Regions from separate parts of the Brevibacillus sp. NPDC058079 genome, predicted to be linked through region 2. Evidence: a T-box and tRNA genes for the amino acid it is inferred to sense, from the RefSeq annotation. Region 2 holds a T-box; the other holds one or more tRNA genes.
The links. A T-box is a leader RNA that pairs with one kind of tRNA and senses whether it is charged. The one in region 2 lies ahead of ileS (isoleucine--tRNA ligase), so its partner is inferred to be a tRNA-Ile.

Region 1: it encodes a tRNA-Ile, which carries the amino acid that the T-box ahead of ileS (isoleucine--tRNA ligase) is inferred to sense. The anticodon was not compared.

Annotation. Positions count from the first base shown of each region.
Region 1 is NZ_JBHVSO010000007.1:354,964-370,676, forward strand. Features, by position in the region: gene ACFVS2_RS22140 (TIGR02452 family protein) at 1-840, shown strand, start outside; gene ACFVS2_RS22145 (stalk domain-containing protein) at 1,009-1,989, shown strand; gene ACFVS2_RS22150 (nicotinate phosphoribosyltransferase) at 2,144-3,805, opposite strand; gene ACFVS2_RS22155 (ribose-phosphate pyrophosphokinase) at 3,780-4,595, opposite strand; gene ACFVS2_RS22160 (hypothetical protein) at 4,694-4,987, shown strand; gene ACFVS2_RS22165 (ketoacyl-ACP synthase III) at 5,022-6,077, shown strand; tRNA gene ACFVS2_RS22170 (tRNA-Met) at 6,324-6,396, shown strand; tRNA gene ACFVS2_RS22175 (tRNA-Ile) at 7,439-7,511, shown strand; gene ACFVS2_RS22180 (RNA-binding protein) at 8,685-10,301, shown strand; gene ACFVS2_RS22185 (S1 family peptidase) at 10,539-11,324, shown strand; gene ACFVS2_RS22190 (hypothetical protein) at 11,654-12,073, opposite strand; gene ACFVS2_RS22195 (hypothetical protein) at 12,206-12,532, shown strand; gene ACFVS2_RS22200 (DUF3267 domain-containing protein) at 12,998-13,549, shown strand; gene ACFVS2_RS22205 (vWA domain-containing protein) at 13,657-14,445, shown strand; gene ACFVS2_RS22210 (hypothetical protein) at 14,461-14,949, shown strand; gene ACFVS2_RS22215 (DUF6075 family protein) at 15,073-15,432, shown strand; gene ACFVS2_RS22220 (BC1872 family protein) at 15,443-15,713, shown strand, end outside.
Region 2 is NZ_JBHVSO010000003.1:460,426-476,138, reverse strand. Features, by position in the region: gene ACFVS2_RS12365 (pyridoxal-phosphate-dependent aminotransferase family protein) at 1-605, opposite strand, end outside; gene ytvI (sporulation integral membrane protein YtvI) at 699-1,730, opposite strand; gene ACFVS2_RS12355 (cation:dicarboxylate symporter family transporter) at 1,993-3,267, shown strand; gene ACFVS2_RS12350 (NUDIX hydrolase) at 3,727-4,635, shown strand; gene ACFVS2_RS12345 (TIGR02452 family protein) at 4,660-5,520, shown strand; gene pnuC (nicotinamide riboside transporter PnuC) at 5,517-6,230, shown strand; gene nadR (multifunctional transcriptional regulator/nicotinamide-nucleotide adenylyltransferase/ribosylnicotinamide kinase NadR) at 6,218-7,276, shown strand; gene ACFVS2_RS12330 (DUF1802 family protein) at 7,318-7,905, shown strand; gene ACFVS2_RS12325 (quinone oxidoreductase family protein) at 7,938-8,918, shown strand; gene ACFVS2_RS12320 (GNAT family N-acetyltransferase) at 8,984-9,463, shown strand; gene ACFVS2_RS12315 (RrF2 family transcriptional regulator) at 9,698-10,135, shown strand; gene ACFVS2_RS12310 (IDEAL domain-containing protein) at 10,198-10,587, shown strand; gene ACFVS2_RS12305 (thioredoxin family protein) at 10,617-11,180, shown strand; gene ACFVS2_RS12300 (MFS transporter) at 11,213-12,418, shown strand; T-box leader at 12,474-12,732, shown strand; gene ileS (isoleucine--tRNA ligase) at 12,802-15,713, shown strand, end outside.

The DNA.
Region 1 (15,713 bases), on a different contig from region 2:
GTTGAGATTGCAGAAGATACCTTGAGAATCCTTGAATTGGGAAGTTATCAAAATTCAAAAGGGAATCAAGTGGAAGTTGCGAATATACTTGAAAATGCAGTTCGTAATTCTGTCTTGTATCGACCTGATATGGAATCGAAAATTGAATATGATACAAAACAAATCTTAAAGTATTCACCTTCCTTTCAAACGGTTATTGAAGTGACCTCGGAAACTTCATTGGAAGCAACAAAGAGGTTAACAAAAGAACAAGCAAACTCTGTCGTATGTTTGAATTTCGCATCTGCGAGAACCCCTGGTGGTGGATTTAAGAAAGGGGCATCGGCGCAAGAGGAAAGCATTGCAAGATCATCAGGGTTATTCCCTTGTATTTCACAAATGCGAGAGATGTATGATCACAATCGTCAGGTGCTTACTGGGTTCTACTCTGATTATATGATTTTCTCTCCAGATGTTCCTGTTTTCAAGGACGATACAGGGAAACTCTTAGATGAGTTCTATACGGTTTCCTTTATTACAGCACCAGCAGTTAATGCTGGAGTTGTAAAGGACAAAGCATGGAATGATCGACATATGATCCTGGATGTCATGAAAAGAAGAATCGAGAAAATCCTTTCCCTTGCGATCCTTCATCAACAAGAAGTAGTAGTGTTAGGGGCTTTTGGTTGTGGTGTATTTAAAAATGAACCGAAGGACATTGCTACGTTGTTCAAAGAAGTGCTGGAAGATGAACGTTTTAAACATTCTTTCAAGAAAATCACTTTCGCGGTTTACGATCCAAGCCCTACAAAAGAGAATCTTTTGCCCTTTGTGCAGGTATTATCCAATCGAAATCTATAATACGATCAAAGACTCAATAAGCCTCTTCCATTTAGGAAGGGGTTTTATAGTTTCCAAAATTTAGATGAAGGTCAAATCTAAACAGTCGAAAGAAATTATAGAGGAAAAAACATATGAATAGAATGATGATAATAAACAAAAAAGAGAGGTAGGTGTATAGAAGTGAAAATGAAAAAAATGTGGGTAGGAATACTGGCAGCAATTATATTGTTTGGAGCAATTTCTTCCCCTGGTTTTGCTAAGACAAAAGGTGATTTTGACGTATCTTTATCCGACTATAAGGTAGATCGTGATAGTTCAGTTGAGTTTGAGGTTCCTACGGGGAATGCTTATTTAGTAAGTGGTAAAAACATCAAAATTACATTCTCTTCCCAATGGCAAATGCCTAAGAAGATAGATGACGATGATGTTTTGATAAATGGGAAAACGCCAAAAGATGTCAAGGTTTCAGGACAAACGATCACCATCGTTACACCAAAGGGCGTTTCTGGAGATGAAGATTTTAGCATCGAAATTTCAAAAGATGCGGGATTGAGCAACCCTAAGAAAGCAGGGGAATATACGTTGCGCGTATATGCTGAATTGGAGGAGAAGTCAAAACAAAATGGAAAGTCGAAGGTGAAAGAAGTTCGGAAATCGTTCCAATCAGAAAACATTTCTATTGAAGACCCCAATAAAAAACCAACAACTCCAACAAAGCCAACCAATCCTCATCCAATTCCAACAACACCTGAACAATTGCAAGGTGGTACTGAGGTCATTGTTCGAATCGGATCAACCATTGGGTATTATCAAAAACCGAATAAAACAGGAAAAGGAATGGTGACAAAAGTCGGTAAACTTTCCGCCGCACCATATCTGAGCAAGGGGAATAGCATGATTCCTTTCCGTTTTATTGCTGAAGGATTAGATTCAACCATTGGCTTTGACGAAAAAACAGGAATTATTGGCGTACACATTAATGGTAAATATATGGAATTCAAAGCTGGTGACAAGACGGCAGTGATTGAAGGTTTACCCGTTCAAATGCCGATTGCACCAGAAATCAAAGAGAAACAAATCATGCTTCCACTGCGATTTGTTGTCGAGAAAATGGGAGCAAAAGCCATTTGGTTCGATGAAACACAAACCATTTTTATCACAAAATAAAAGTTGAGAAGACGGAAGGTTGCTTTTTTAGCGACCTTCTTTTTTACGTTATGAAGAAAGATAGTTTAGTAAGAGTGAAACATGACTCATTCACTTTTGAGATGCAAAAAGGAAGCCACCTTTCAAGTTAGGTGACTTCCTTTTAAAGAAATACTTATAGTTGACTGTGAAGAATCTGACGAATTTCACTCAAGTTTTGATCGCGAACGAGTTTTCCATCCACGAAAACATCTTCAAGTAGATCAACGTCAGCATATTGTGCATGTTCATCGATAGAAAGGTTATCGATATATCCAATTGATCCTTCTTTATCAACAACTGCAACCATTCCTTTTAGGGACTTCTTCATACCGTTGTCTGTTTTTGGATCTTTATAAATTTGGAATTCTTCACCGTTGATGACAACGTGGGTTGCTTTTACGGCAAATCCAAATGTATCACGGGTATTGTATTGGTAGGTGTAAGAACCAATACCAAGTACAACGTTGCTGGAAGCAAATCCTTTGTCCATCAGACCCTGCAAAATGAGAAGTTGGCGCTCAAGAGTAATAGAGTCACCGTAGATCGCACCAATGTGGCTATCAAGGACTTTGTAGCCTTTGGAGTTTACTGTTCCACCAAAAATTTCCCAAAGGCATTCGATCAAACCTTTGCGCTCATGTTCTGTATCAGCCTTTGGATCACCCACCAAGATCAATACGGGATTACCAGAGTCAGGGCGAATAACTACTTTCCCATCTCGAACCAGGATTTGATCTTTTAAAGATGGATATACGTGTGTGACTAAGTGCCAGAAATCCCACGTATCGCTTACGATAGAAACGATGCCCGAAGGATGAACCTCAGAGATCAAGCGGTTGATAACAGCTTTTTCATCTCTTCCGTTTGCGCACATAACGCTGTGTTCGGTCGCATTTACGGATGTTCCGACAATCTCTTTTCGGATATTCGCATTGTAGAAGCGAATGAGGTGCATAATCGCAGGAATCGTGTCTGTTCCTAAGAAGGATAGCAAATGCCCAGCTCCACCAGCCATTGTCGCGCCCAAGGATGCCATTCCACGCATGGAGAAGTCATGTCCTTGAAACGGAACAGCGCTTCTGTCATCACATGTGAGGTCAGCATACTTCATGAATACCTTCAAGTATTCAAAAGCAATGGTGGCATCGGTGATCGGCAACCAGTTCTCATTGGAGAACAGGGTTTCAAAGTAATTCGTAACCCAAAAGAATTCATCAATTGTATTCACTACGGTCATTACTGGAACTTTGATCGGAACAAGCGTTCCTTCCTTCACTGCTTTGATTTTCAATGGCACATATCCAAGATCGTGAAGAGCTGCAATGTGATCGGAATCCACATCCTGAACGCCTTGTTCCAATAAATCTTCCGACAAGTTTGCGATATTTCCAGGATTAATCAAAGTGAAGTAGATAAATTCTTTATACCCATAGACAACTTCTTCTTTCGGACGATCAAAGAACATCACGTTGAAATAGTCGATCAGGTATTCTTTTGCAAAAGATTGAATACCAAATGCTACAACCTTATTGATGCTATTCAAGCGGCTCGATCTTGGAATCCAAGTGGAATACACTTTTTGTGTTCCCTTTGGATACTGAACGCGATGAGCGATCTTGTAAAAGTCGCAAAGCAATAAAGGATTATAGTTATAAGTATATTGAGGCTGGAATTTTGGGTTGTTAATGACTGGCATAATGGTAGTCATAAAATGACATCTCCTTTTTAATTGTTTGTTTGCTTTTTGAATATATGGATCGTCAGAATGATTAATTGTTAAAAGCTTTGAAAACAATCATTTTATCATGCGTATTTCCATCTAAGATGGTATCGGTTGTGATAATAGTGTTGATGACATCTGTATTCAAGAGATCACCTTTAAAGATGGTCTTTTCGCAATGAGTAACAAGCAAATGCACTTCGGAAGCACCAATTTTTCGTAGCTCGGTGCCACTTAGCATAAAAGTACCTCCCTTGGAGCATAAATCGTCAACAATGATTACTTTAAAGCCCGGTTTCTCTACATTACCAACTACTTGCAACTGTTTGATATGACCACTTTGGAAGTCTCTTTCCTTGTAGCCAACGAGTTGTTTCACTCCACTTACTTTTCCGTATCGCTTCTGAGCACCAGCATCAGGGAAAAAGAGGTAATCTCTTTCTTTGTCAAATCCAACAATTTCCATTGCTTTAGTGAGCAAGTTTAGCGTGGGGTATTCTGGAATGCATCGATCAATTAAAGCAGGTGTGACATCTGAATGAGGTTCAATCACCCGAACAGATTCAAATGCCAGATCGTTAATGAAGGAAGCAATATATTTCAAGGTAAAAACTGAATCGCCTTCCTTCCGATCCATTCGGCTGTATGGCATGTAAGTAATGAGAAGAGATGCTTTTGCTTTACAATCATCCAAAAAACGTTTGACAAAAAATAACTTCATAAGATCGGTATCGTCTTCATACTTAAAAACAACGATATTTTCTTCTCCAGTTTGAATTAAACTCAAAATCTGCTTTCCATCAACTAACGTTTCAGCATTTGGAAAGGTATTGAATGTAAGTGTTGTGCCGTTAATTGAAATCATGTTTTTCAACTCCTGGTTTATTATCAGTACATAATACTATAAGCAAATATAATTGAAAAAATGACTATAAGCAATAATATTTAAAACGATCCTTATACATGTTTGTTGAATTCGGCAACATGAAAGGAACCTTTAATGTAAATCAAGCAACCAAAATCTATCGCATCAATTTAGAGGGTTTTGCGGAGCCAGAAGCGACTGAAAAAGCAGTAGATGGGTTAGAATTAAAGTTGAAGAATATACAAGTCTCGGAATGGTCAATTGTTATTGATTGCAGAAAACTCTCGACGTTTAAACCAGAGATATTGCCAATTTTTGAACGGTGTCAGTCAAATTTCACAGGTAAGTTTGTCAACACCGAAGAGGAAATGACGAATATCATAAACGCCTAAATTCTATAATAGAAAACGATTATTAGGAGAACCGTTGAGAAATCGGCGGTTTTTTATTATGTCGGAAATCATCATAGAGAAAGGGGCAGTAGTATTGTCAGTCATAATTAAAAGCACAGCGATTTATCATCCTGAGCATAAAGTAAACAACGAAGAGTTAGTAGAGGAGTTTAAGGAGTATGGGAAAGATATCGGTTATTTTTTAGATGCCATAGGTAGAAAAGATCGATATCTGGATAAGCAGGGCGCAGAAACATCGGTAAGTATGGCAATTCAAGCAACGAAAAAGCTTTTAGAGAAAGAACGAATAAAGGGGAGGGAAATTGACACCATTGTATTCTCATCGGGAACACCAGAGTATATCATCCCTGCCAATGCTGCTTTCATACACAAAGCGATTCAAGGGAAGCCCGAATGTACCGTGTATGACATGAATGCAAACTGTGTAGGGATGGTTGTTGCAATCGAACAAGTCATTCGCACTATGCAAAGTAATCCAAAAATCAAACGTGCAATTGTGGTTGGTTCAGAACAAATGAGTCAGTACGCCAAAAAAACAGATGAAATCAATCGCGGTGTATTTGGTGATGGCGCATGTGCCGTTTTGCTTGAACGAACAGATGTGATGAATCGAGGATTTATCGATTCTGCCTACCATACAGATTCTGTTGGAGTGGAGGATATGCGTTTGCCAGGATGTGGTTTGTCTAAGGCATTTCAAGCAGGAACATCCATGGAAGATCGAATGATCGCAATGATTTCAGGTTATCAATCTCTTCGTCTTGCACCAGATTCAAAGATTCTAATGGAAAACTTGTTATCTACACATGGATACACGAAAAACGATGTCCAAAGATACTTCATTTCTCAAGTAAGTGTAAAAGCAGGTCAATTATTTAGCCAATTACTTGATGAAAAATTGGAGAAGTTTGTTTATGTCGGAGATCGTTATGGATACACAGGAACAAGTAGTCCACTATTTGCTTTGCATCATGCTATTGATAATGAACTGATCAAGGAGAGAGATTTGTTTATTCTTTGGTCAGTAGGAGCGGGTCAAACTACATGCGGCATGTTGTTTAGAAGATAAGAACGTTACTTTACAAAAGGGAGTTTTCCCCTTTTGTTACATAGAACAAGACTGTAGCGAGTAAAATATATAAAGTATATTGACAATAGTCAATAATCATAGTAATATTGTCTCAAGATTAGATGTATAATATTTTTGCTTGCGTATATACACCTGTATCGATGTCAGTTGAATAAGGAAGACTGAAAATCTGTTGGCAGTTATGACTTCGGAGGTTCAAATCTCATCGGGTATTCCATAAATTCTGGATCCTTAGCTCAGAAGGGAGAGTGTGCGGCTCATAACCGCGTGGTCACAGGTTCGAACCCTGTAGGATCCACTTAGATACAAACATAGAGAGGAGATTTTAAGTGGCAGAGTCATTTTCGTATTTAATGAATAAGGCGCTAAGTTCACAACCTCCAAGAACCATAGTTTTATAAGATACAGAAGAAATTCGATTTCCAGAATCAAGTGTTCATCTGATCTCTCCCAAAATTGGTTGTAAATGCGGGGATCAGGATGAGGAATCAAACGAATAGATCGTACTTTTGGGACTCTAAAAGCCTAAAGCAGTCGATCATTCTTGGTTAGTTGAGCTAATCTCCCTTGCTTCGGGATTGGTTCCAGGGATTCTCCGTGAGGAAGGTGGATGAGTGTCGATAGTGACATTCTCCGCAAGAACACACTACATAGCAAGTGTATGTGTTGAGACTTCATGGAAACACTTCATTGGTGGGGATGAAGATGACATAAGAAGTGAACAGGCATTAGAAGCTAATGGAGCCTAATGCCAATCATACAGGCTTTGGTAACTTACGAGTTCAAAGCCTTTACATACCGCTCCCTGCTCCTTAAATGTGAAATGTGCCTATTTTGGAGAGTAGAATGTGGGAAAAAACTTGGGATAGGTCTTGGCGAAAACCATACAGCTCACGGCACATGGTTGTATGTACCGCGAAGTCCCAAGCAAGTCGGAGTTAGCGTTCACCCCTCTGCATGAAAAGACAGTGCGAATATTGGTGCCTACTGTTTACACAGTACGCTTAACCAATACGTTCCTACTGCTACTAAGGTGGAGATAGCAACCATGCGGTTTGACGACTTGTATTTTTAACAAAGAAACTTACAAAATGATGAACAGAGATATCTATACGACAATTATCTCCCAGAAGGTAGGAAAACCTGCCCATTTTAATATGGCGTTGGGTGGAATGGTCAAACACGCCTGACTGTGGATCAGGTTGGGGAACCCCTTGGGAGTCTTAGAGTAAACTTTTTCTACATGATGTTTGAAATGCGATTCTGTGATTCCCGTTTTACGATTCACATTCGTTAATACCATCAGGTAAAAAACTGAAAATAGTAGTTCTATATATTCTGGATCCTTAGCTCAGTTGGTGGAGCGGGCGGCTCATAACCGCATGGTCACAGGTTCGAACCCTGTAGGATCCACTATTTTGAAAATGAAGCAGAGAAGTTTCACCGAAGATTTGTTGTTCAAGAGTGAAATTAATCTGCTTTTTTATATGAGATTTTTTTAGTGGCAGTTAAAGTTGAAATGAATTTTGCAGATGGAAAGGGCGTTAGAATTGAGCAAAACCGATTTGATTGAAACTGAAGAATTAGAAAAAAAGGAAAAGGGTTGTCCCAGTACAGTGATTCTCTTTTGATTAATGCTTGCTCTATTGATGTTTGTAATCAGCAATGTCATCCATCTTAAAAATCAAGAGGATAATCAAGAAATCTTGAATACCTACTTCGCTCCAAAACAAGAAACAGTCATCTCTTTTGGGTGGAATAAATTATTAGATAGGTATCAGGTGACAACTAATAAAGGTGAGTATCTCTTCTTCATTGAAGATGGAAAAGTAAAAGATCTGACGGAAATACCAAAAAAGACGGATCAATAATAGGAGAATGTCGAGAAAAATATGGGTAACTGGGAATAAAAGAGAAACTCAAATCTATATTAACATTCTCAATACAATTTGCGGGGTGCCAGTAAGACTACATTGCTTCGTATCCAAAATCGTATCCAAAATAATGAAAACATGCTATTCGCCAACCTTGGCGAACCTATGTCTTACACTATTTTCCCTGCGAATAAAAGTCTTCTAAAGCAAGCAATTGTAGATATTTAAAAAAATTGACAATAGTCAAAAGATGAATTACAATATGACTATAAGCAATGCAATCGAATAGAATCCTGCTTTGTGGGGTGCAGTTAAGACTACATTACAAACTATTTCAATTTGGTGAAAACATTGACCGTTCGGCAATTGTGCCGAACAACCGTTGTCTTAACATCCTTTTCCCTACTTGAGCAATTAAGCAGAGTCAGCATACGAGGTGCTGAAAAGACTACATTACATTATTGGGTATAGTGAACGCCGAAAGGCATGCTGTCTTTTCCCCTTTTCCTTGTATGTTCTTGCTTAATGAATAGAAGTGAAAGGAGAAGTTAATGCTTCTCTTTTTGTTTTCTCTTTTAATACATATACAACTCTAATGGAGTTGTTAACATAACCAGATTCAGGCTTACAGTTTTAACTTTCATGCTACATAGCCAACATAATCAGTTCATCTGATCATGAGGCAAATCAAAATTTCGAGGAGGATGATCCTATGGTAGCAATCAATAAAGTACAAGAAATGACAGGAATGAAAACAACGACTCATGAAGGTGGAGTTGCCTACCTATTGTCTTTTAAAGAACAATTGGTAGAATTCTTCTCGCTTGGTCTATTAAACGGAAACTTTTATCAAACGCAAGCGGAAGTATTGAAAAACGGGAAAAGCCTTTTCGAGAAGGCGTTGCGTGAATGTCCTGAATTTGCAACGAAAGCGGCTGTCTACGGAAACAACATAAACAGTTTGAAACTTGTCCCAACGATCTGGTTGGTATATTTGTCTACACTGGAGGACAAAGCCCTTTTTAAAAAGGCGTTCTCACGAATCATCCGTAATCCTAAGATGCTTCATGACTTCATAGAGATCGCACGTAAAGGCGGAATTCGTCAAGGTCTTGGTCGTGGAGTCAAAAAAGTCGTGAATGATTGGCTGAAAGAGCACCTCAATGAATATCAAGTTTCTCGCAATAAGGGGAAACTTGATGAAATCATTAAGGTGACTCGTCCAAATAGCAAAGAAGCTCCTGAAGAATTTCAGTGCTATATGGAGTATATCTCAAAAGGTAAACTAACCGTCTCCCGAGCTAAAGCTCTTAAAGAAGTCATTGAGTTCATGGAGCAAGGGACGCTTAATGACACGGTATTTGCCCTCATTGAAGCAAACCGCTTGCAACTGGAGGAGCTGAAACACGCTACGGCAAACTTGGATCACATTCAAAAAAGGAGTCTGTATTCGGCAATGTATAAAGGTTTGAATTATTCAGCATTAATTTTAAACCTTGTGGCATTAGAGAGAGTATTTGCATTGAGAACGAATGCAGATAATTTTGGAAGGGTCGACAAAGTGATTCAAAAAAATGGAAAACAAATGCGCTTTGCCCAAATACAAGTTGTGGAAACAGACATTCCTCAAGATCTCATCGAGACGGTTGTTCAGAAAATAGAGGATGTTGAAATGTACCGTAAGTCCAATATGTTACCATTTGCATTGCTCAATGCAGAAAAAATGGTAGTTACGCCAGAGTTTAAGCGAGCCATTGGTAACATTCTTCGTAAAGTAGCACAACAAACGTTTGAGATTGATAATTCCCTTAGTTTGTTGGTAGGTATTGATACATCAGGTTCTATGCAGAGTAACTCAGTAACGGACACTGGTTCTTTGTTTGCGAGTGATGTTTCAACGATTTTTGGAGCCATGCTCAAGAAGTCACACGCTAAAACCGATGTACATGCTATCGCGACCTATATCAAGCCTGTTGACCTTGCTAAGCAAGAGGATGTGTTTGATATGGCTCGTAAGATTGCAAGGACGGATGTTGGTTATGGAACATACTTTGAGCAATTGATGAATGTTTACAAAGGACAGAAGTACGTTATCCTAATCACAGATAATGAGCAGGCGGATAATCTGGAGAGACGTTGGATCGGAACAAATAAGCCAGAAGGAGCGAAGCTGATTGTATGGAAACTTTGTCCGAATGGTATCACGATCTCCAAAGACCGTTCTGTTGTCCAAGTAGCGGGGTATTCTGATCGGCTCCTTGGATTGGTGAAAAACATCATTGAAGGGAAATCTGGTCAAGTTTCAGAGGTTGAGAAACTTGTGTTGTAACAAAGGAGGATCGGTAGAAATTCTGCCGATTCTTTTTAGTTTGATCATATCATCCAGAGGGTAAATGAAAGGTATCAGGTGTGTTTTGTTATCAGAATTCCAAGATGTTTGTAGATGAAAAAGACTGTTAAAAAAATAATGAATCAGATATATATTGCATAGAATATTTCAACTTTTAAACAAACAAGGTGACTGTTTTTGTCAGAAATGAAATCAGTTTAATAGGGGGAATATTAGATGAAAAGAATAGTTTCGTTTACTCTTGCTATGGTATTGGTGTTGTTCTTGTTTGTACCAGCAACAGAAGCAGTAGCGCAAGAAGTGGATACGAAAAGCGACAAGACCGTTGAAGTATACGGTATTCCAAACAAATCTAATGTTTTTAAAATGTATGTAGATGGTGAACAACTGGAGGTTAACATTGACAAACCTCATATCAGCAAAACGGTACGGATTTACAAAAACTATATTTCTTCGTATGGAGTTAAATACTTAGGCTTTGCAGGTACTGGTTTTTTTATAAAAAATGGGTACATCATTACCGCAGAGCACAATATTGAAGAAGATGTAGAATTTCAAGTCGAAGATGGAACTAATAGAGTCCTTATGAAAGCAGATCTTGTTGCTGTGGATAAAAAGAGAGATCTTGCTGTTTTAAAAACAACCGTAGTAAATCATGTTTACTTTGAAATTGCTGATCACGTTTCTCTTGATACAGAAATAAATATGGTTGGTAATAATTTTGAACGTAAAGAAGAATTTCATGAGGTTTCAGGAAGTATAAGCTCATTATCAAAACTGATATGGCTTGGCTTTGATAAAGACAATATTCTAAGTGAAAACTACCGAATTATCACAACTTGCAAACCATATCCTGGTTACAGTGGAGGGCCTGCATTCAATCAGGAAGGGAAAATTATTGGTGTAACGATTGGACACCGAAATGAATCGGGATACGGTATCTTGGTAAAGTTCTCGGATTTAAAAGCCTTTTTAACAGAAAATCGAATTGAATATATGTAGGGAGATTCGTTTCAATTTGATAGAAAAGGGACACATACTATAAACATAGTGGTGTCCTTTTTTATTTTGCGTAATAACAGCCTCATTGTAGAATCTCAATCGCGCAGTTGCTAAAGTAAAAGCTCTTCCTGTGAAACGAAATAGTACCACATATGCAGGTACTTGGTGCAATGCAAGATTTGAATGTAGCTCCGATTGAACCAGAAATACCATTGGAACAAACTTGAGTAAAATGAGGATCTTTTAGAGCGTTTGAATGGAATTGCCATAACACAAAAAGGGACGCATTGGCTATTGATGTCTATACGTCCCTTTCCCAGTTTCAATCGTCATGCGAATACCTCTGTACAGATTCGTTCATTTGCGAAAAGAATATGATCACCAGGAAGAAGTATCTGTTGATACGTTGTATGCTTCTCCTGTTCTTGAAGGAATTTCGATAGATTCGTTTTTGTTATACTATATTGCTCACTAAGTATGAACGGGTACTGCTGTTCTTGTAGCGCTTGAATCATTTGAGTTTCGAAAGTGTTTTCATGAACATAAAAAACTGATCCGATTCCTTCGGACATGCTCTCTTGAATACTTGATATTTGGCTAATTTGGTCATGAATAGGGGTATTTGCAACATAAAAAAGAGATAATTCTCCATGAATAAGAGCAGAGATTTTTTTTGCTGTGGCTATACTCAACAAATTGAATTTTTGTTCATGAGTGATAAATAAGACTTTATTCCGTTTAATTTCCATATCGATAACCTTCCTTTCTTCCATCCTAAGTCATTCGACCAGAGTTACGTTGTCAATTATATGGTGGGTACATATCATTTATTAGTTTCATTTAATTGAAAACTTGTTTTTATCAAGAAAGGAGGAGAAAACATGGTACAACTTCTATTAGAACGTTTATCCAGCTTAGAATTATTGAAAAATGAAATTATTGAAAACTTGGAAAGTCTTCGTGAGGATGAAAAACGAATGAAATTTGAAGACTCTACAAGAGTAGACAATTATCTTCAAGGAGCAGAGAGCCTGGTTGTATTTATTAATGTTTACAAGAAAACGCTGACAGTATTTATGAATGCCCAAAAAGCACGATTCACTTTTGACCAATATCAAGAACATATGAAAGAACATGATAACGAGCTTCAAAGATTGTGTGGTCAATACACGTTCTTGAAAGTGGAATTGTTTCAACCTGTAGAGTAAAAGAAGAATGGTTGGTTAGATCTCTACTATCTCATTTTTTGTTGTTAATGATAATGGGGAAAAGAGAAGTCTTTTATCGACATATGAGAAGGGCTTCTCTTTGTTTTAGACAGCATTCTGTGTTATAAAGCATTGGCTGGAAGCGTAACATACAAGGTGTTTGCATGCATGCACAAACACTTGTTTTGTAAAACGCTGAGTATCCCTCATATTCAGTAGAAACCAGCTCATATTTTTGTGTTTTATTATCCCCCGATAGTAAAAACACAGGAAGACAAGAGTATTGTTATCGATCAAGTCGATATTCTTCGTTCCCCCACAAAGAATAGAGATTTAATTTGATCGATTATCGTTTTGCTTATTTCCCCCAATAAGTGAAACAAACGTATGAACAAATGTGACTGTTAGCTTCTCCGTTTTGGGGAAGCTCTTTTTACATAATAAATGGTAAGGAGGTAGTGAGAGTTGAATAAAATTGGGGAAATCCATAGAGGAAATGCCAGTATTTCAACTGGGATAGTTGTTGGCGGAATAGGGACGTTTCTGGTGTGCTGGTTATCGATGATTCTTTTAGGTTTAGACATTCCGGAGTATTTGCAGAAAGATAAAATATGGGAGGTTCTGCTAATCATTCCGACAATGCTCTTATCTTTTGTTATACATGAGTACATTCATGTTGGATTCTTTCTCTTATTCGGAAGAGGTAAGGCACGGATTAAGGTAAGCCGTGAAAAATCTGTAGGAGCGGTTGTAATTCATCAAGTAAACGAAAAAGTATATTACAAGCGATGGGAAATGCTTGTGATCCTTTTATCACCGTTGGTGATATTGACAAGTGGGTTTCTACTTATGTTTCCATTAATATCGATGCCATTTCTTTTGTTTGCGAATATCGCATTAAATGCGATGGGGAGTTCAATTGATATGTACGTTTCCTTTCAGTTGCTAACCAAACATCATTCAAGAGTGAAAATCAATTTCGATGCTTTAACTATCAAAATGAATATCTATGAATGAAAAGGTGGTTTTACTTAAAAACAATTGACTATAAACAATGTTAAGTGTATTGTTGTCTGTAAAGAAACCAATTTGATTAGGCAAGATGCCGAAAGGGGACAAAATAAATGAGCTTTTTGAAAAAAATGTTTGGTGGAGGCAATAATCAAGGAAATCAAGGTTTTTCAAATTCATCACAACAAGGTTTCGGAAATACCCTCCATTTGACTAAGGAACAGGCGGTACAAACGCTTAATCTTCGAAAAGAAACATTCACTCTCGTTCTTCAAAAAAGCGGTGCTATTAGTAGTCGAGCAAGGGTTGCCGTCGTAATGGATATGTCAGGTTCTATGCGTCCTCAATTTAAAGACGGTACGGTTCAATCTGTTCTTGAAAGACTGCTTCCAGTAGCACTTCGTCTTGATGATAACGGAGAGTTGGATGTATGGCTCTTTGATGATGGATATAAACGACTGGAATCAATTTCTGAACGTGATTTTTATCAATATGTAGATCGCGAAATCATGGGGAAACGAGAGAATCAATTATGGGGAACAACGAGTTATGCACCCGTCATGCAGGATGTTTTTCAAAAGTATGTTGTGGAAGAACCGTCGCATCTCCCAACATTTGTCATTTTTATTACAGATGGAAATAATGATGACAAAAGAAATACGACAGAAATGATGCAGGAAGCATCACGTTACGGCATTTTCTGGCAGTTCATTGGTATTGGTCATGAACGATTCGAATTCTTGCAAAAACTTGATGATCTTACTGGTCGTGTGATTGATAATGCGAACTTCTTCAAACTTAATGATATTAATGTCATCTCAGATGAAGAATTGTACGCTCGCTTAATGAATGAGTATCCTGGTTGGGAGCAATTGGCTCGACAAAAAGGAATCCTGCGATAATTCATAAGATCTACTATGAGTAAAAGACTGATTGTCTATCTTGTAACCATTGTTGGGATCATCGCATTGGCGTTTGGGGGAATTCCTTATTTACAAGCAAATTCTCCAGCGCATACGTATGACAAGAAGAGTCAGGTTCATGTTATTGAAGGCGTCTATGGTATGGATTTGCCGCCTGTGAAAATAGGTAAGTTCGCTCCCGTTGACCTAAAGGATCTAAAGAGGGATCATCGAGAATTTGCAAAAGACATGATAGACGAACGTGGTGTTTTTCAAAAAGATGAGGTGGTCTTACTTTCATTAGGAGTTGAATCTCCTCATAAGAAAATCACATTTGTTCGGCAAGAGATACGAGCTAATGAGGTACGTATCTATGTAAAAGTAGAAGAAGGTAAAACAGATGGTAAACAAGAAGAACCATCTTATCTGTTAGGGAAAATCGCATTGCCACCATTCATGCCGTTAAGTTTTATCGATGAAAAAACAGGGAGCTTACTCTATTAAGTGAGTTCCCTGTTTTTGTTTTATAGAAGCCAATCTAACGAGTTCACCACTTTTTTGCTTTTTATTTCTCAAGAACCAACTGCATAAGATAGAGGGAATTTTATATTAAAGGGGTGCTTTTATATGGCATTAATTTTTATTAGTAAGCAACACGAAGAAACATTTATCTATTCCTTAAAAAAGGCAAAAGCATCAACAGGAAATAGACCACTTCAAGTTGCGCTGTATGTCTTGACGGCATTACCAAATTTGAAAGACAGACTTGAAATTCTTGTTAATTTTCAAGGTGGGTATCTCAATCCTGACGGCGTGAACCATGCTAATTTCTCTCAAGGGGAAAAAATCATGATTAGATTGGCAAACAATCTATTCAATGGAGTAGAGATGTTAGGTGTTCCCACATCACCATTTAATCAAATGGCTAATGTTGACAAAGAAATGAAACGAGTCTATTTATCCGCGTTGGAATACCGTTTCTTTTAGGAGGATAGAAATGCGTAAAGTTGTGATTGATAAACAAATCGCTACTCATGTATTAAACATGAGAGATCGGATAGTTGATGCTGAAAATTCAATTGGTCTTACAGAGGATTTCGGGGGTGTTCGCGCCTTTGAGCCATCTCTGTCCTTAGATCATGCGATGGAAGCAGCTACAGCTATTGGTTTATTTGAAGAGGGATATGCCCTTCACTATATGAAGGGAACATATACCCAAGTATGGGCTTGGCAGATTTCTCGTGTAGATGATCGAGGTGTTCTGCAAG
Region 2 (15,713 bases):
ACAGACAAGCATTTTTGTGTGCCGCCAATACATGCGTCGATGTACCAATCGTCTACCTTCACTTCTGTCCCGCCGATCGAAGCGACAGCATCGACGACAAATAGGACATCCATCTGGCGGCAAGCTTCTCCGATTTCTTTCAAAGGCTGAACACATCCGGTGGATGTTTCGCCATGAACCATTGCTACGATTTTGGGCTGAACTCGCTCGATTTCGGCAATGACGTCCTGCGGTTCAAAGACACTTCCCCAGCGCGTTTCCATCGTAATCACATCTGCGCCGTACCTTTCCGCAATCTCCGTGAGCAGGTGCCCGAAGCGTCCATAAATGGGTACAAGCACCCGATCTCCTGGTTCGATTATGCTACACAAAACGGCCTCAATGCCCGCCCGGGAAGTTCCGTCAATAGGGAATGCCCAATGATTGGATGTCTGAAACAATTTCCGAAGCATTTCCATTGTTTCGTTCATGATGTTCGTAAATTCTGGATCAAATTGCCCCAAAATGGGTGAACCCATCACGCGAAGAACACTAGGCTCGGCCTCGACGGGCCCTGGCGTCATGATTGTTCGTTGTGAGGTGGTCAGTTCTTTGTATGCACACATAAGCTCTCCCCCAGATCTTTCTATATCAACGGCCGCTTTTCCGATTCTATCACCGGAAAAAACGGCCGCAGCACTACCAATCTTTTGTGCCCATCAAAAATCTATTTTGAAATTCAAGAAACCAGCTTTCCGCAGCGCCTCGTAAATGATGACGAGCGCTGGACCGAGTATGAGCCCGAAAAATCCCATTACCTGAAATCCGAGGAACAAGCTGACAAGAGCGGCAAGGGCACTAATTCCCAGATTAGATGCGAGTACCTTGGGCTCAATAATGCGGCGGACGACCGTAATCACGAGGAAAATGACGATCAGGCCGATTGCCAAATAAGAGTTGCCCATCAAGAAGTTGTAAATAGCCCATGGGACGAGGAACGAACCTGCGCCCAAGATGGGGAGAATATCGACGAAAACGATCATGAGCGAAATGACGGCTGCATACTTGACCTGCAAAATAAGCAATCCCAAAAAGGACAGCGTGAACGTCATCAGGCTCAAGATGATTTGCGCACGTAAAAAACCAAGGGTGGCACGGTTCAATTGAGAGATAACCACCTCGACCTTTTCACGAGCAGATACCGTAAACATTCTCATGAAGCCCGCACGCAATTTCGGCAAATCGAGACTGATCAAAAACAAGGCAACCAAGTAAATAATTGTCGAGATCAAAAAGCCCGGAACGATGGCTGCCACACCGAGAATGCCTTTGGCAACCGTGGAGGCTGAAGTAAGCGCCCAGCTTTTAAGCCCAGTGAAGACACTCTGGATTTCCGAGACGGTTTCGGCAGGTAACGATTCATAGTAAGTTTCCCAGCTCATCAAATAGGACTCGACCAACTCAAAAATATGCTGCGAAAAAGCGGGTAATCGCTGAGCCAAATCAATTCCCTGAATCACGATCTGCGTACCGATCCAGTACAGTACGATCCCAAAAGAAATGAGGAATAGGAAAAAGGAGGCGATTACCGAACTCATCCGATTCATTCGTAGCCTTTTGATAAGAAACAAGACGAGCGGCTCAACCAGAATTGCTGTTAACAGTGCTAGCAAAAAGGGGACGGAGTAAGGTAAAAGAAACAACCCGACTGCAAGAACTAGTAGCAGGATGATCATTTTCCGAATCGTCATGACTGCGCTCCATTCTGAATGAAAAATCGCTGAAAACTGATTCCCTTATTTTATCATTTTTCCAGAAACGAATACAACGAGCCCCATAATATCGCGATTCGTAAGGAAATATCAGAAAAAATAAAGAAATGAAAAGAATACAAAAAAGGGGAAAACACAAAAAGTCATGATATGATGCTCACCTATATACCACTTAAGCTTGATGCGTATAAGCATATCGGCTTGAGAGTCACATCTTAATCTTTCATAGCGAGGTGTCAGAATGAAGCGGTTTGGATTAGCGATGCAGATTGTCATCGGTCTCATTCTGGGTATCCTGGTGGGTGCTATTTTTTACGGCAACCCGGCAGTGGCGACCTATTTACAGCCTATCGGTGATATTTTTCTCCGATTGATTAAAATGATTGTCGTTCCGATCGTTGTTGCCACGCTTATTGTGGGCGTAGCAGGCGTAGGTGACATGAAGAAGCTGGGCAAAATCGGTGGTAAGACAATTCTGTATTTTGAAATCGTTACCACGATAGCCATTATCATTGGTCTTTTGGCGGCGAACATCTTTCAACCGGGTCTCGGTGTGGATCGAACAGTTCTTACCAAGACCGATATCCACAAGTATGTAGACACGGCAGAAACGACACAAAGCCACGGCATGGTGGAAACATTCGTCAATATTGTGCCAACCAATGTGTTTGATGCGCTGGCTCGTGGCGACATGTTAGCCATTATTTTCTTCTCCGTTCTGTTTGGACTTGGTGTAGCAGCAGCAGGAGAAAAAGGAAGGCCCGTTCTCAACTTCTTCAATGGGGTTGCAGACGCGATGTTCTGGGTTGTAAACACAATCATGCGTTTTGCTCCGTTTGGTGTTTTTGCGCTGATTGGTGTTACCGTTTCCAAGTTTGGTTTGTCATCGCTCATTCCATTGGGCAAACTGGTTATTTTGGTTCACTTTGCCATGTTGTTCTTCATCTTGGTGGTATTGGGCATCATCGCACGTATCAGCGGAGTCAAAATCACTTCCATTCTGCGTGTACTGAAGGACGAGCTGTTGTTGGCTTACTCCACTTCCAGCTCCGAGACTGTACTGCCTAAAATTATGGAAAAAATGGAGAAGATGGGCTGTCCGAAGGCGATCACGTCCTTTGTTATTCCGACGGGCTACTCCTTCAACCTGGATGGTTCCACGCTGTACCAGGCACTGGCTGCTCTGTTCATTGCGCAAATGTATGGTATTCACATGCCAATCAGCACACAGATCACGCTGATGCTCGTACTGATGGTTACGTCCAAAGGGATCGCTGGTGTACCGGGAGTATCGTTCGTAGTATTGTTGGCTACGCTCGGCTCTGTAGGTCTCCCAGTAGAAGGTCTTGCTTTCATCGCCGGTGTAGACCGTTTGATGGATATGGCTCGTACAGTTGTGAACGTAGTAGGTAATGCGTTGGCAGCAATCGTGATCTCTCGTTGGGAAGGTCAGTTCGACAAAAAGAAAGCAGACGATTATGTTCAGGCAGTAAAAGCCGATCCAAGTGCTGCTTAATAGAAGCGATAAATCGTGTTTAAGAAGCCTCCTGTCAGTGAATGAGCTGGCAGGGGGCTTTTTTGCTTTGGTTTGAAAAAGTGGCGGTAGTTGTGGGAAGAAGCGCATTTCCAGTCTGCGCTTCGGCCTACGCCCCGCAAGGGGTGACAACTGTCCGCTCCGGAATAAATGGCGGGAGCGCTTCAAACCCGAAAACGCTAAAGCGTTTTTGTATGTGATAAAAGCTGAAATTCCCCGCCATTTATTCCGGAGCTGGGAGGGGCTCCAGAGGCGCTTTGACTGGAACTGCGCTTCTTCTACGCGGCTGTTTTCTACAAATAAAGCCCTTTGCTTTAAAGTGGGGGATTTTTTATTGACACCAAAAACAGGAAAGAGTAATATGATACCAACAACTTGATAATAACATTTTGTTAATAACAAAAAGACAACAACAATTCAGCAGCTAAAAGAGGCGATTGGATGAAAGAAAAATCACATGTATATAAACAAGGTCAAACCGAACTGGAGTACTTGGAGGCTTATGATGTCAGCCAATTCGAGCGGCCGTCTGTGACAGTCGATATGCTGGTATTCACCGTGATGGATGAGCAGGAGGAGAATTACCGCAAGCTCTCGCCCAAGTCGTTGAAAATATTGCTCGTGAAGCGTGGTGAGCATCCGTATATCGGCCAATGGGCGTTGCCAGGCGGGTTTGTTACACCTGGGGAGAGTCTCGAGGAGGCAGCCAGACGCGAGCTGCGTACGGAAACAAACGTAGACGACATTTATTTGGAGCAGCTCTACACCTGGGGAGATGCGGGCAGAGATCCGCGGACATGGGTCATCAGCACGTCATACATGGCCTTGGTAGACAGCTCGTCTTTACAGCTGCAGGCAGGGGATGATGCAGATGAGGCCGAGTGGTACCGCATCGAGGACAAATGGCTGAAAGAAACAAAGATGGCGACTATTGACGGCTCCATTACTGAAAAATGGTTGGAGCTGCGACTTGTGCATGAGAGCGAAGAATTGTCTGCCACCATTAAGATCACCAAAACAGTAACGGGTCGTACCGTACGTGAGACCCGCGAAATTGTAGAGACGAATAACATTGCATTTGATCACGCCAAAATCATTCAATACGCACTGGAGCGATTGCGTAACAAGATTGAATACACGGACATCGCCTTTGCTTTAATGCCGGAGCTGTTCACGCTAAGCGATCTGCAACAGGTGTACGAAGTGATTTTGGGACGTGAGCTGTTGGCTGCGGCGTTTCGCAGGAAGGTAACCGACAAAGTGCTGGAAACGAATCAATATCGAAAACATGCCGGGCACCGACCATCCAAGTATTTTCGTTTTAATCCGGAATGGATGGATCAGACGTAGCCCCGTACCAGGGAGGAAATCACAATGAATCAGGGACACAATCGAAGCGTTCGCGTACGAATCGCGCAAGAGACACTGCAAATCATAGAGCAGGGTTACTACGTGAATAAAGCAGGAGAAAAGAAGAGCATTACGGAGAATCTAGCTTCTGCCGTCAGCCAGTCGGTTCTGTATCGGCCAAATGATTTGGCAGCAGACACAGTGCCACTACCATCGCATCAAACAACGGCTGCACAGCTACGTACCAAGGTCGAGGTTACCTCGGAATCCAGCCTGGATGCAGCCAAGCGCCTCATCGTTCACGAGAAGCGAGCAGATGCTGTATGCTTGAATTTTGCTTCCGCCAAAAATCCGGGTGGAGGATTCCTCGGGGGAAGCCAGGCGCAGGAAGAGAGCTTGGCGCGTTCCTCCGGGCTGTATCCTTGCATCGTGCAAATGGAGGAAATGTACACCTATCACCGCCAGTTGAAAACCTGCTTTTATTCTGACTACATGATTTATTCACCGCGGGTCCCCGTGCTCCGCGATCAAAGCGATCAGCTTTTGAATGACCCCTACCTCTTATCTTTTATTACGGCGCCTGCCGTGAATGCTGGGGTTGTTCGTGAGCGAGAGCCTGAAAATATCGCGAAGATTGGCCCTGTCATGAAGGAGCGCATTCGGAAAATTTTGCGGGCAGCAGCCATTCATAACCACCGGACGATCATTTTGGGAGCATACGGCTGCGGAGTATTCCGCAACAAAGCGGAGGACGTAGCAGATTACTTTGCGACTGTTTTGATCGAGGAACAGTATGTACAGCTTTTTGACCACATTGTTTTTGCTGTCTACGACAATTCTGCGCGCCAGGAAAACCTGCGAGCGTTCAAGGAGAGATTCGCATGAATGCGAAAAGCACCGGCTTTTTAGCAGACTGGAATTGGTTTGAAAAAATATGGCTCATCTCGTTTACACTCGTTACCCTCTATTTGTATTTTGTACTGGATGATACATTAATCGGCTTGATCGCCTCCTTAACAGGGATGCTGAGTGTCGTGCTCGTCGCCAAAGGAAAGACGTGGAGCTACTACCCGGGTATCATCAATGTGATTTTGTACGCGTTCGTCGCCTATGGGCAAAAGTACTATGGCGAAGTGATGCTGAATCTTCTCTATTTTTTGCCGATGCAATTCATTGGACTCTACCTGTGGCGTAAAAACCGCGTGTCCGAAGTCAAGCAAAATGACGTTAAGATTACCATTTTGTCCAGCCAAGCACGCATCTGGTGGACGGTCTTGAGCATCATTACAACGATTGCTTACGGGTTTGTATTGAAGCAAATGGGCGGGGCCTTGCCTTTTGTCGATTCCTTGACGGCTGTTCTCTCCGTCATCGCCATGCTCTTCATGGTGAAGCGTTTGGTCGAGCAGTGGGTGGTCTGGATCATCATTGATTTGTTCACGATTTACATGTGGCTGGTAGCGTTTTTGAAGGACGGAAGCGATATCTCGATGCTGGTCATGTGGTCTGCTTATTTGGTGAATGCCATCTACGGATTGATGAACTGGGTTCGGCAGTACCGCAAGCAAAGGGAGGAGCAGACATGGGGGGCGTAGGCTTCATTGGCGGCAAATTTTTGCCACTGCATCAAGGACATGTATACGCAATTACACAGGCGGCCTGCCGCTGCGACGAGCTGTACGTCGTTCTCTCGCACAGCCCTACTCGCGACCGAAAGCTGTGTGAGAAGGCAGGAATCAAGCCAATTCCCTATGAAGTGCGATTGAGATGGCTGTCCACGCTGGTCAAGGACATGGAAAATGTCCGCGTGCTTGCAGTCGAAGATCTTGCGGATAGCGACGAGAGCTACGATTGGGAGGCAGGAGCAGCGGACATCAAACGCATGATTGGGAAAAAAATTGATCTAGTTTTCAGCTCCGAGCCCTCCTACGATCCGATTTTTCGCCGTTTATACCCGGAGGCAGCGCACATCATTCTCGATGAATCACGCAGCCAAGTACCGATTTCCGCTACTCAAATTCGCAATGAAGGGGTCTACACCCATTGGCAGCACATCCCGACTGTTGTTCAGCCCTATTTCGTTAAAAAGGTAGTGGTGGTAGGAACAGAGAGCTGCGGGAAATCGACCTTGACCCGTTATCTTGCGAAAATCTACAACACCGTGTTTGTCGAGGAGTATGGACGAACAATCTGCGAAGAGGTTGGGGGCTGCGATACGATTTTGACACCGGAGTATTTCCCGCATATTGCGTATGGTCACAAAATGAAAGAGTACGAAGCGCTCCAGAAAGCCAACAAGCTCTTGTTCATCGATACCGAAGCGATTGTCACCCAGTTTTACTCCGAACTGTACACCGGGCAAACCTTCCCTGTTCTCGACCAGGTTGCCGACGAGCAAGCATATGATTTATGGCTGTTCATGGAGCCAGATGTCGCGTGGGTGGATGATGGACTGCGCGTGCACGGAGAAGAGCAAGTACGCCTGCACAATCATGAAAAACTGCGCCAGATGCTGGATGAGCGGGGAATTACGTACGTGACACTGCGAGGAAATTATGCCGAGAGACTGCAAGGAGCTATGCAGCATGTCGATCAACTGTTGAAGACGACTTCTCAACGAGCTGGAATTGGGCTAGACTAATGTCATCAAACGATTCTGACAGTAGAAGGGAGCCGTGCTGCATGCAGTCGATCGTACAGCCGCTATCCCCCCTTAGCTTGAAGGAATGGGCAGTCGCCGTCAAAGCACTTGGAGAAGGTGAGCAGATCATCACGATCCGCAAGGGTGGATTATACGAAGAAACACGAGAATTCCGCTTGGAAAATAATCAATTTTATTTGTATCCGACCTATGAGCACCAGAAGCGCGACATGGTAAAGGCAGACTACCAACATCTGTTAGACGCGACCCTCGAAGGCTGGACAATGGACAAGAAGACCGTGATGATCGAATATTTTGCCGAAGTAACCGACGATGTTGAGTTGATGGACGAAGCCAAGCTGCGTGCGCTTTCGCCCTTCCACATCTGGACGGACAATTTCGCAGATGTGCGCTTGCATTGGAAGAAAAAACAGCCGCTGCACATTTTGTTCGTGCGGATGTATCGAATAGAGCAGCCTGTAGAAATCTCCATTGACGCTGCTTATCAAGGCTGCAAATCTTGGCATGAACTATTGGTGGACATTCCGCGAGCTGCGTTTACCCCTGTGCTTTCCGACGAGGAGTTCGCAGCGAAAAAAGCCGCAATCATGACCATTCTGCAAAACTAACATTCCATTTCAAACTTGTCTGGAGGGTTCTCATGAAAGCGATCTTGGTAACGGAATTAGGCGGGCCGGAAACGATGAAATATGCGGATGTCGAGATGCCGACCATGTCACCTACACAGGTCCTGATCCGCGTCGAGATGACCAGTGTCAATTTTGCGGATATCAAATCCAGATATGGAAAAAAGGGAGCATCCAAGCTGCCGTTTATCCCGGGACTCGACGCGACTGGCGTGATCGAACAGGTGGGGGCAGAGGTACAAAGCCTGAAGGTGGGGCAAAGAGTCATCGCATTTCCGGCTAACGGTTCATACGCCGAGTATATCGTGGCGGATGAGAGCTTGACCTTTGCACTGCCAGATCAAATCAGCACGGAAACAGCAGCCGCTTGCCCAGTCGTGTCATTTACTTCGTACCAGCTACTGGCGAAGGTTGCCCGCATTGCCAAAGGGGAAACCGTACTGATTCACGCTGCGGCAGGCGGAATCGGGACAACGGCGATTCAATTAGCCAAGCTGCTCGGAGCAGGACGAGTCATCGGCACAGTCGGTAATGAAGCAAAGGCGGAAATTGCCTTGTCAGCCGGTGCCGACCATGTGATTTGCAATGATCGCGAAGATTTTGTGGAAAAGGTACGTGAGCTGACAGATGGTGCGGGAGCCGACGTCATTTTGGACTCGATTTCCGGAACGGTGAGCGAGCGTAGTCTCGAATGCCTCGCATGGTACGGTCGACTCGTCCATTTCGGCAATGCCAGCGGCGAAATCGGTCAGATCAAGACGATCGACCTGCATGCCAGCTGCCGCTCTGTATTAGGCTTCAGCTTTGGTACGACACGCAAGCTGCGTCCACACTTGTTGCAGGATACAGCCAAGCAAGTCTTGGAGTATTTGGCGAATGGCCAGCTCGACATCAAGATCGGCAAGCATTTTACATTGGAAGACGCAGCGAGCGCCCATGCGTTGGTCGAGAGCAGGGCGAGCACGGGAAAAGTACTGCTGGATGTGCGGTCATAATGATGTGGAGCCCTTGCTGACTCAAAAGCGAGGGCTTTTTTTATCATTTTGGAGAGGTGAATGCTATGCAGATGATTTCAACAAGCGATCTGGACAAAAACGTCATCACTGAATTTTTCATCAAACACTGGGGAAGTCCACAAATGGTCATCTCCAGTGGCGTCTTCCAATGCGATGCGCTGGACGGCTACGCAGTAAAGGGTGAAGAGGGTGCAATCAACGGATTTATTTGCTATGTACTCGGAGATCAGGAATGTGAAATCATTTCCTTGGATAGCGTGATCGAAAACAAAGGAATCGGGACCGCACTTCTCAATCAAGTAGAGCAGACCGCCAAAGAAAAAGGCTGTCACCGCATGAAGCTCGTCACCACCAACGATAACCTGCACGCCATGGGCTTTTACCAAAAAAGAGGTTATCAGCTTCACGAGCTGTACATCAATGCCGTGGACAAGGCCCGCCAAATCAAACCAGAAATCCCCCTCATCGCAGATAACGGCATCCCCATCCGCGATGAAATCCTTTTTATAAAAAAACTTATTTAAAAATGCCCCGCAGAAGCAACTGTTGTCCGAAAAGCGAAGGTACATGTTTGGAAGGAGACCGCCCGAACGTAGTGAGGAAAAAGGCGACTGGAAAACATGTGCCTTCGCTTCCCCCCGACCACCGCAGATTGAAATCCTCCGGCTTTTTAAAAAGTTTGCCCCCACACAATTGTTGACATTCGTAACTGTACGAATTATTATTACAGTACTCTTCGCAAGGAGGCCGTCTGTGACGTGAATAGTGAATTTACCATAGCTGTTCACAGCTTGGCTTTGTTGGCTCATATCCCAGAGCATATGGCAAGCAGTGAGCTCATCGCAAAAAATGTATGTACGAATCCTGCCAGAATTCGCAAAATCATGAGCATTCTGCGTAAGAACGGGTTTGTGAAGACCAAAGAGGGAATTGGCGGCGGTTATATACTTGCGTGCGACCCGAATGAGGTCACCTTGGCCGAGATATATCGTTCGATCTCGAATGGTACACTGAAGCCGCACTGGTGTTCGGGAGATCCGCAAGAAGCGTGTCAGGTTTCTGCGAATATGCACGGAGTCATGGATCAGATTTTTACCGAAGCAGAGATGTACTTTACAAAGTATTTGGAACAAATCACGATCCAGACTGTATTAGATAAAGTCCGTCAAGGATGTCAGGAGAATTCGCAACAGTAACCATACAAATTTTTAACATGGAAACTGTAATAATTTCCGTTACAATTAGGAGGTGCACGGGAATGAATCGAGATGAGTTATTGGAAGTCGGAGAATGGATATTAGGCAAAACCAAATTCGGCGAGTTAGTTCAAGGCTTCGTCGAAACAGATGATTCATTGCGAGGTACCGCGAAAGTTTATGTGGTTCAATGCGACAACGAAGAGACGATCGGCAAGCAGGTGGTGATTCCAAGACAGTGGATGGAACGCATTCCGGTAGGCTCTTTTGATGATGAAGAGCATATGCATGATCTGATCGACCTCGCCCTCGCAACCAAAGATAGAGAGTGGTTTATGGACCTGACTGCCAGGGCAAGCACCATGAAACAGACGTCAGGGAAAGAAGCCCGCAAAACAAGAAGCTCTTCCATTCGCAATCGCTTGGGAACTTCTGCTATTTGGGAGCAATAATTTTTCAATATACAGGAGGAGTACGGAGTATGTCTAACGTGAATCATAACAGTTGGTTTGAAAAAGGAATGAGCTTTGCTGCGTACAAAGAAAGCATGAACGTCAACAAAGAAGAGGTGTCCCGCGTATACGATCAGCTCACATTTACTGACGAGGATCTGGTTGTCTGGAAGGATCTTTCCCAGCGCAATTGGAAAGGGGTCGTGCTGACCGCAGACTGGTGTGGGGATGCTTCCTTGTGCGTTCCTGTCATTCAGCGAATTGCCGAGGAAAGCAACATCGAATTGCGCTTTCTCATCCGTGACGAAAATCTGGAGCTCATGGATCAATACCTGACCAATGGCACAGCACGTGCGATCCCGATCTTTATTTTCCTCGACCAGGATGGCTACGAGGCCAGAGTTTGGGGACCGCGTTCTCCAGAAGTGCAGGAAATGATTACGACTGCCCGTGCAGGATTGCCGGCTGCAGACGCTCCTGATTTTGAGGAAAAGCAAAAGGAGCTATACCGCAACTTCAAGCAACAGATTTCAACAGACCCTGCCATTTGGCGCACGGTGATTGAAAGTGTGAAAGCGAAGCTGCAAGGCTAAAGAGAAAAATCTATAAGGATAGGACTGGATAAATGAATATGAATGCACAAGAGAATAGTCAGCGACCGATTCTCTTCCTGATGATCAACATGTTTATCGCCATGCTGGGAATTGGCTTGATTATTCCGATTTTGCCCGAGTTTCTCAAAGAGTTCGGCGCGGGTGGGGAGACGGCTGGATACTTGGTGGCGGCCTTTGGTGTGACCCAATTTCTTTTTTCTCCGATTGCGGGGGAATGGTCGGATAAGTACGGGCGAAAAATCATGATTGTAATGGGACTCGTCCTGTTTACGATCTCCAATCTGGTCTTTGCCTTGGCTGAACAAACTTGGGTGCTCTATCTTTCTCGTCTGATCGGCGGGATCGGGGCAGCAGCGATGATTCCGTCCATGCTGGCGTATGTAGCTGACATTACGACAGAGGATAAACGTGGAAAAGGACTGGGGATGCTCGGAGCTGCCATGTCGCTCGGCTTTGTTATCGGGCCTGGTATTGGCGGATTTTTGGCAGAGCTTGGCTTGCGTATGCCGTTCTATATTTCCGCGGCAGTTGGTGCGGTAGCCACACTTGGTTCCATCTTTTTCTTGTCAGAATCACTTCCTAAGGAAAAGCAGCTCGCGGCACGAAACGCCAAAGAGAAGCAGGAAAACATCTTCGCACAACTCGGCAAGTCATTTCAATCGTCGTACTTCATCATGCTGGTGCTGGTCTTTACGATGACGTTTGGTTTGGCGAACTTTGAAGTTATCTTCCCGCTGTTCGTCGATGCGAAGTTCGCTTATACTCCGCGTGATATTTCCATTATTATCACAGTGGGAGCACTTGCCGGTACGATTGTGCAGGCAGCGCTGATCGGTAAGCTCATTACTCGTTTTGGCGAGAAGAAGCTCATTAATGTGACGTTCTTCTTGTCTGCTGTATCGATGGTGATGATGCTCTTGTCCGGTAACTTCTGGTATATGCTGATTATGACGGTTATCTTCTTTACCCTGACGTCGATTATGCGTCCAGCGATCAACACGCTGATCTCCAAGCGAGCAGGGGATGAACAAGGCTTCGTAGCAGGGATGAACAATGCCTACATGAGTCTGGGGAATATTTTTGGCCCAGCAGTGGCAGGTACGCTGTACGGGGTTCATTTGAACGCACCGTATTTGTTCGGCGCGATTATCCTGGTTCTCAGCTTGTTCTTGTCGCAGGTGGAAAGCCGTCGCAGCGTGAAGCGCGTCGTGGCCTAACCCTTGACAGTTTTTAGAAACCAGTGTAAAAAGTAAAGTAACAACAATAACACCAACAAATTCATTGACGAGAAAGAGTAAGCTAATCCCCTTGTTCCCCAGAGAGTTGGCCCTTGTGCTGAAAGCCAACGTTCAAGACTTAGCCGAAAATCCTCTCCGAGAAGGAAAGCTGAAGCATCTGGAGTAAGCTGACCCGGAATCCCACCGTTACAAGGGACGCGTATGATGGTACGTAGTAGAGGTGCCGAAATGACATGCTTGCATGAAGATTTCGGAACAAGGGTGGTATCGCGAGATCAAATCTCGTCCCTTAGGGGGCGGGATTTTTTTGCGTTCTATGAACCTACACTTCTACGCAAACTACAGAAGAAGGAGTGTACATGATGAGGAAAGTAGACGTAAAAGAAAAAGCAAGGACACGAGAGTTACGCATTCTGGATCAGTGGAGGGAAGACGACACATTCCGCAAGTCGATGGACAATCGGCTGGGAAAGCCTAATTTCGTCTTTTATGAAGGACCTCCGACTGCAAATGGACAGCCGCATATCGGTCACGTGCTTGGACGGGTCATCAAGGATTTCATCGGACGTTACAAAACGATGTCCGGTTACCGTGTCGTCCGCAAAGCAGGCTGGGATACACATGGTCTCCCGGTAGAGCTTGGGGTGGAGAAACGACTCGGCATTTCCGGCAAGCAGGAGATCGAAAACTACGGAGTGGCCAAGTTCGTCGAGGAGTGCAAAAACAGCGTATTTGAGTACGAAAAGCAATGGCGCGAGTTAACGGAAGGCATTGCTTACTGGACAGATATGGAGCATCCATATGTCACCTTGACCAACGATTACATCGAAAGCGTCTGGCACATCCTTTCTGAAATTCATAAGAAAGAACTGCTGTACAAAGGACATCGTGTCAGTCCGTATTGCCCGGATTGCCAGACGACGCTCAGCTCCCATGAAGTGGCGCAAGGCTATGAAGACGTGAAGGACTTAAGTGCGACCGTCAAATTCAAAAGCAAGACAAACGAGGACATCTTTCTCGCGTGGACGACGACACCATGGACACTTCGAGCAAACGTGGCTTTGGTTGTTAACAAAGAGCTCGATTACGTGCGGGTGAAGCACAAGGATGAAGTGTACGTCGTAGCAAAAAATCTCGCGGAGAAAGTGTTCAAGGAAGACTACGAGGTTTTGTCCACGCACAAAGGAGCAGAATTCGTCGGTACTCCGTATGAGCCGCCTTTTGGCTATATCAAGGTAAACCATGGACATATCGTCGTCGATGCGGACTATGTCAGTGATACGAGCGGAACGGGCATCGTGCATACTGCGCCAGCGCACGGGGAGGATGACTATCGTACGACACGTCAGCATGGACTTGATTTCGTGAACGTCGTGAATTTGGCTGGCCGCTATACCGATCAAATCTCAGATTTCGCGGGTCGCTTCGTAAAGGATTGCGACGTCGATATCGTAAAGGATCTGTCTCATCGCGGACTGTTGTTTTCCAAGGAGCGTTACGAGCATAGCTATCCGTTCTGCTGGCGCTGCAAATCGCCACTGCTCTACTACGCGATGGAGAGCTGGTTCATCAAAACGACAGCGATCAAGGATCAGCTGATCGAAAACAACAGCAAGATCGAATGGTATCCAGGCCATTTGCGCGAAGGGCGCTTCGGGAAATTCCTCGAAGAGCTCGTAGACTGGAATATCAGCCGCAATCGGTATTGGGGGACGCCGCTCAATTTATGGCTTTGTCAGGATTGTGGCTGCGAATATGCGCCAGGCAGTGTAAAAGAGTTGCGTGAGAAGTCTGTGGCGCCACTCGATGAGAATCTGGAGCTGCACAAGCCGTTTGTGGATGAGGTGAAGCTGCGTTGCTCTTGCGGCGGTACGATGGAGCGGACCCCTGAGGTCATTGATGTGTGGTTCGACAGTGGTTCGATGCCGTTTGCTCAGTACCATCATCCATTCGGCGACGAAAAGGTATTTCAGGAGCAGTACCCTGCCGACATCATTTCGGAAGGAATCGATCAGACGCGGGGCTGGTTCTTCAGCTTATTGGCAGTTTCAACTTTGTATAACGGAAAAGCGCCTTACAAGGCGGTCATCTCTACCGGTCACGTTTTGGATGAACACGGTCAGAAGATGTCCAAAAGCAAAGGAAACGGGATCGATCCGTGGGAGGTAATCGAGGAGTTCGGTGCAGATGCGTTCCGGTGGGCACTCTTGTCTGACAGTGCGCCGTGGAGCAGCAAGCGGTTCTCCAAGCGGATCGTCGCCGAGGCGAAGTACAAAGTGATCGATACGATCCATAACACCCATGCTTTTTATTCGTTATACGCCTTGATCGATGCATTCAAGCCAGAAGAGCATCTGCCACAACCGCCTGTGAACGAATTGGATCGTTGGATACTATCCCGCTTGAATACCACCTTACAGCACGTGGAAAAAGGTCTGGAAACCTACGATTTCATGAATCCGGCTGGGCATATCGAAGCGTTCGTCGACGAGCTGAGCAACTGGTACATCCGTCGTTCGCGGGATCGTTTCTGGAGCAGCGGGATGACTCCTGACAAAGTATCTGCTTACCAGACCCTGCGGGAAATGTTGCTGACGCTGGCGAAGATGATCGCACCATACGCACCGCTGATCGCAGAAGATATGTATGGTAATTTGGGTGGAGAAGGCAGTGTTCATTTGACTGACTATCCGAAGGTGAACACAGAAGCAATCGACGCAACCCTTGAGCGGGACATGGAAACGGCTCGACACATCGTGGAGCTGGCGAGAAATGTCCGCAACGAAACTGGACTCAAGACCAGACAGCCTCTGTCCGAGCTGATCGTATCGATGGAGCTGCCATTTAACCTCGAGCGATTTGCTGGCATTATCCAAGACGAGATCAATGTGAAAAACATTCGGGTGGAGCAAAGCGACAGCAGCTTCGTGACGTATCATTTCAAGCTCAACCTGAAGGTAGCTGGGAAAAAATACGGCAAGCACGTTGGGCCAATCCAAGGGTATCTAAAAGAATTGAACGCAGCCGATGCACAGAAAGCGGTGGACAATGGCTACCTGGATGTAGAGGTCGCAGGCGAGAGCGCGCGGCTTACACTAGATGAGCTACTCGTGGAAAAGCAAGGGAAGCAAGGCTTCGCTTCTGCATCCGGCTATCAGCTCCACGTGGCCTTGAATACGACACTCACAGAAGAGCTTGAGCAAGAAGGCTTGGTTCGTGAAGTCATCCGTGTCATTCAGGATGCCCGCAAAAAGCTGGATCTGCCCATCGATAA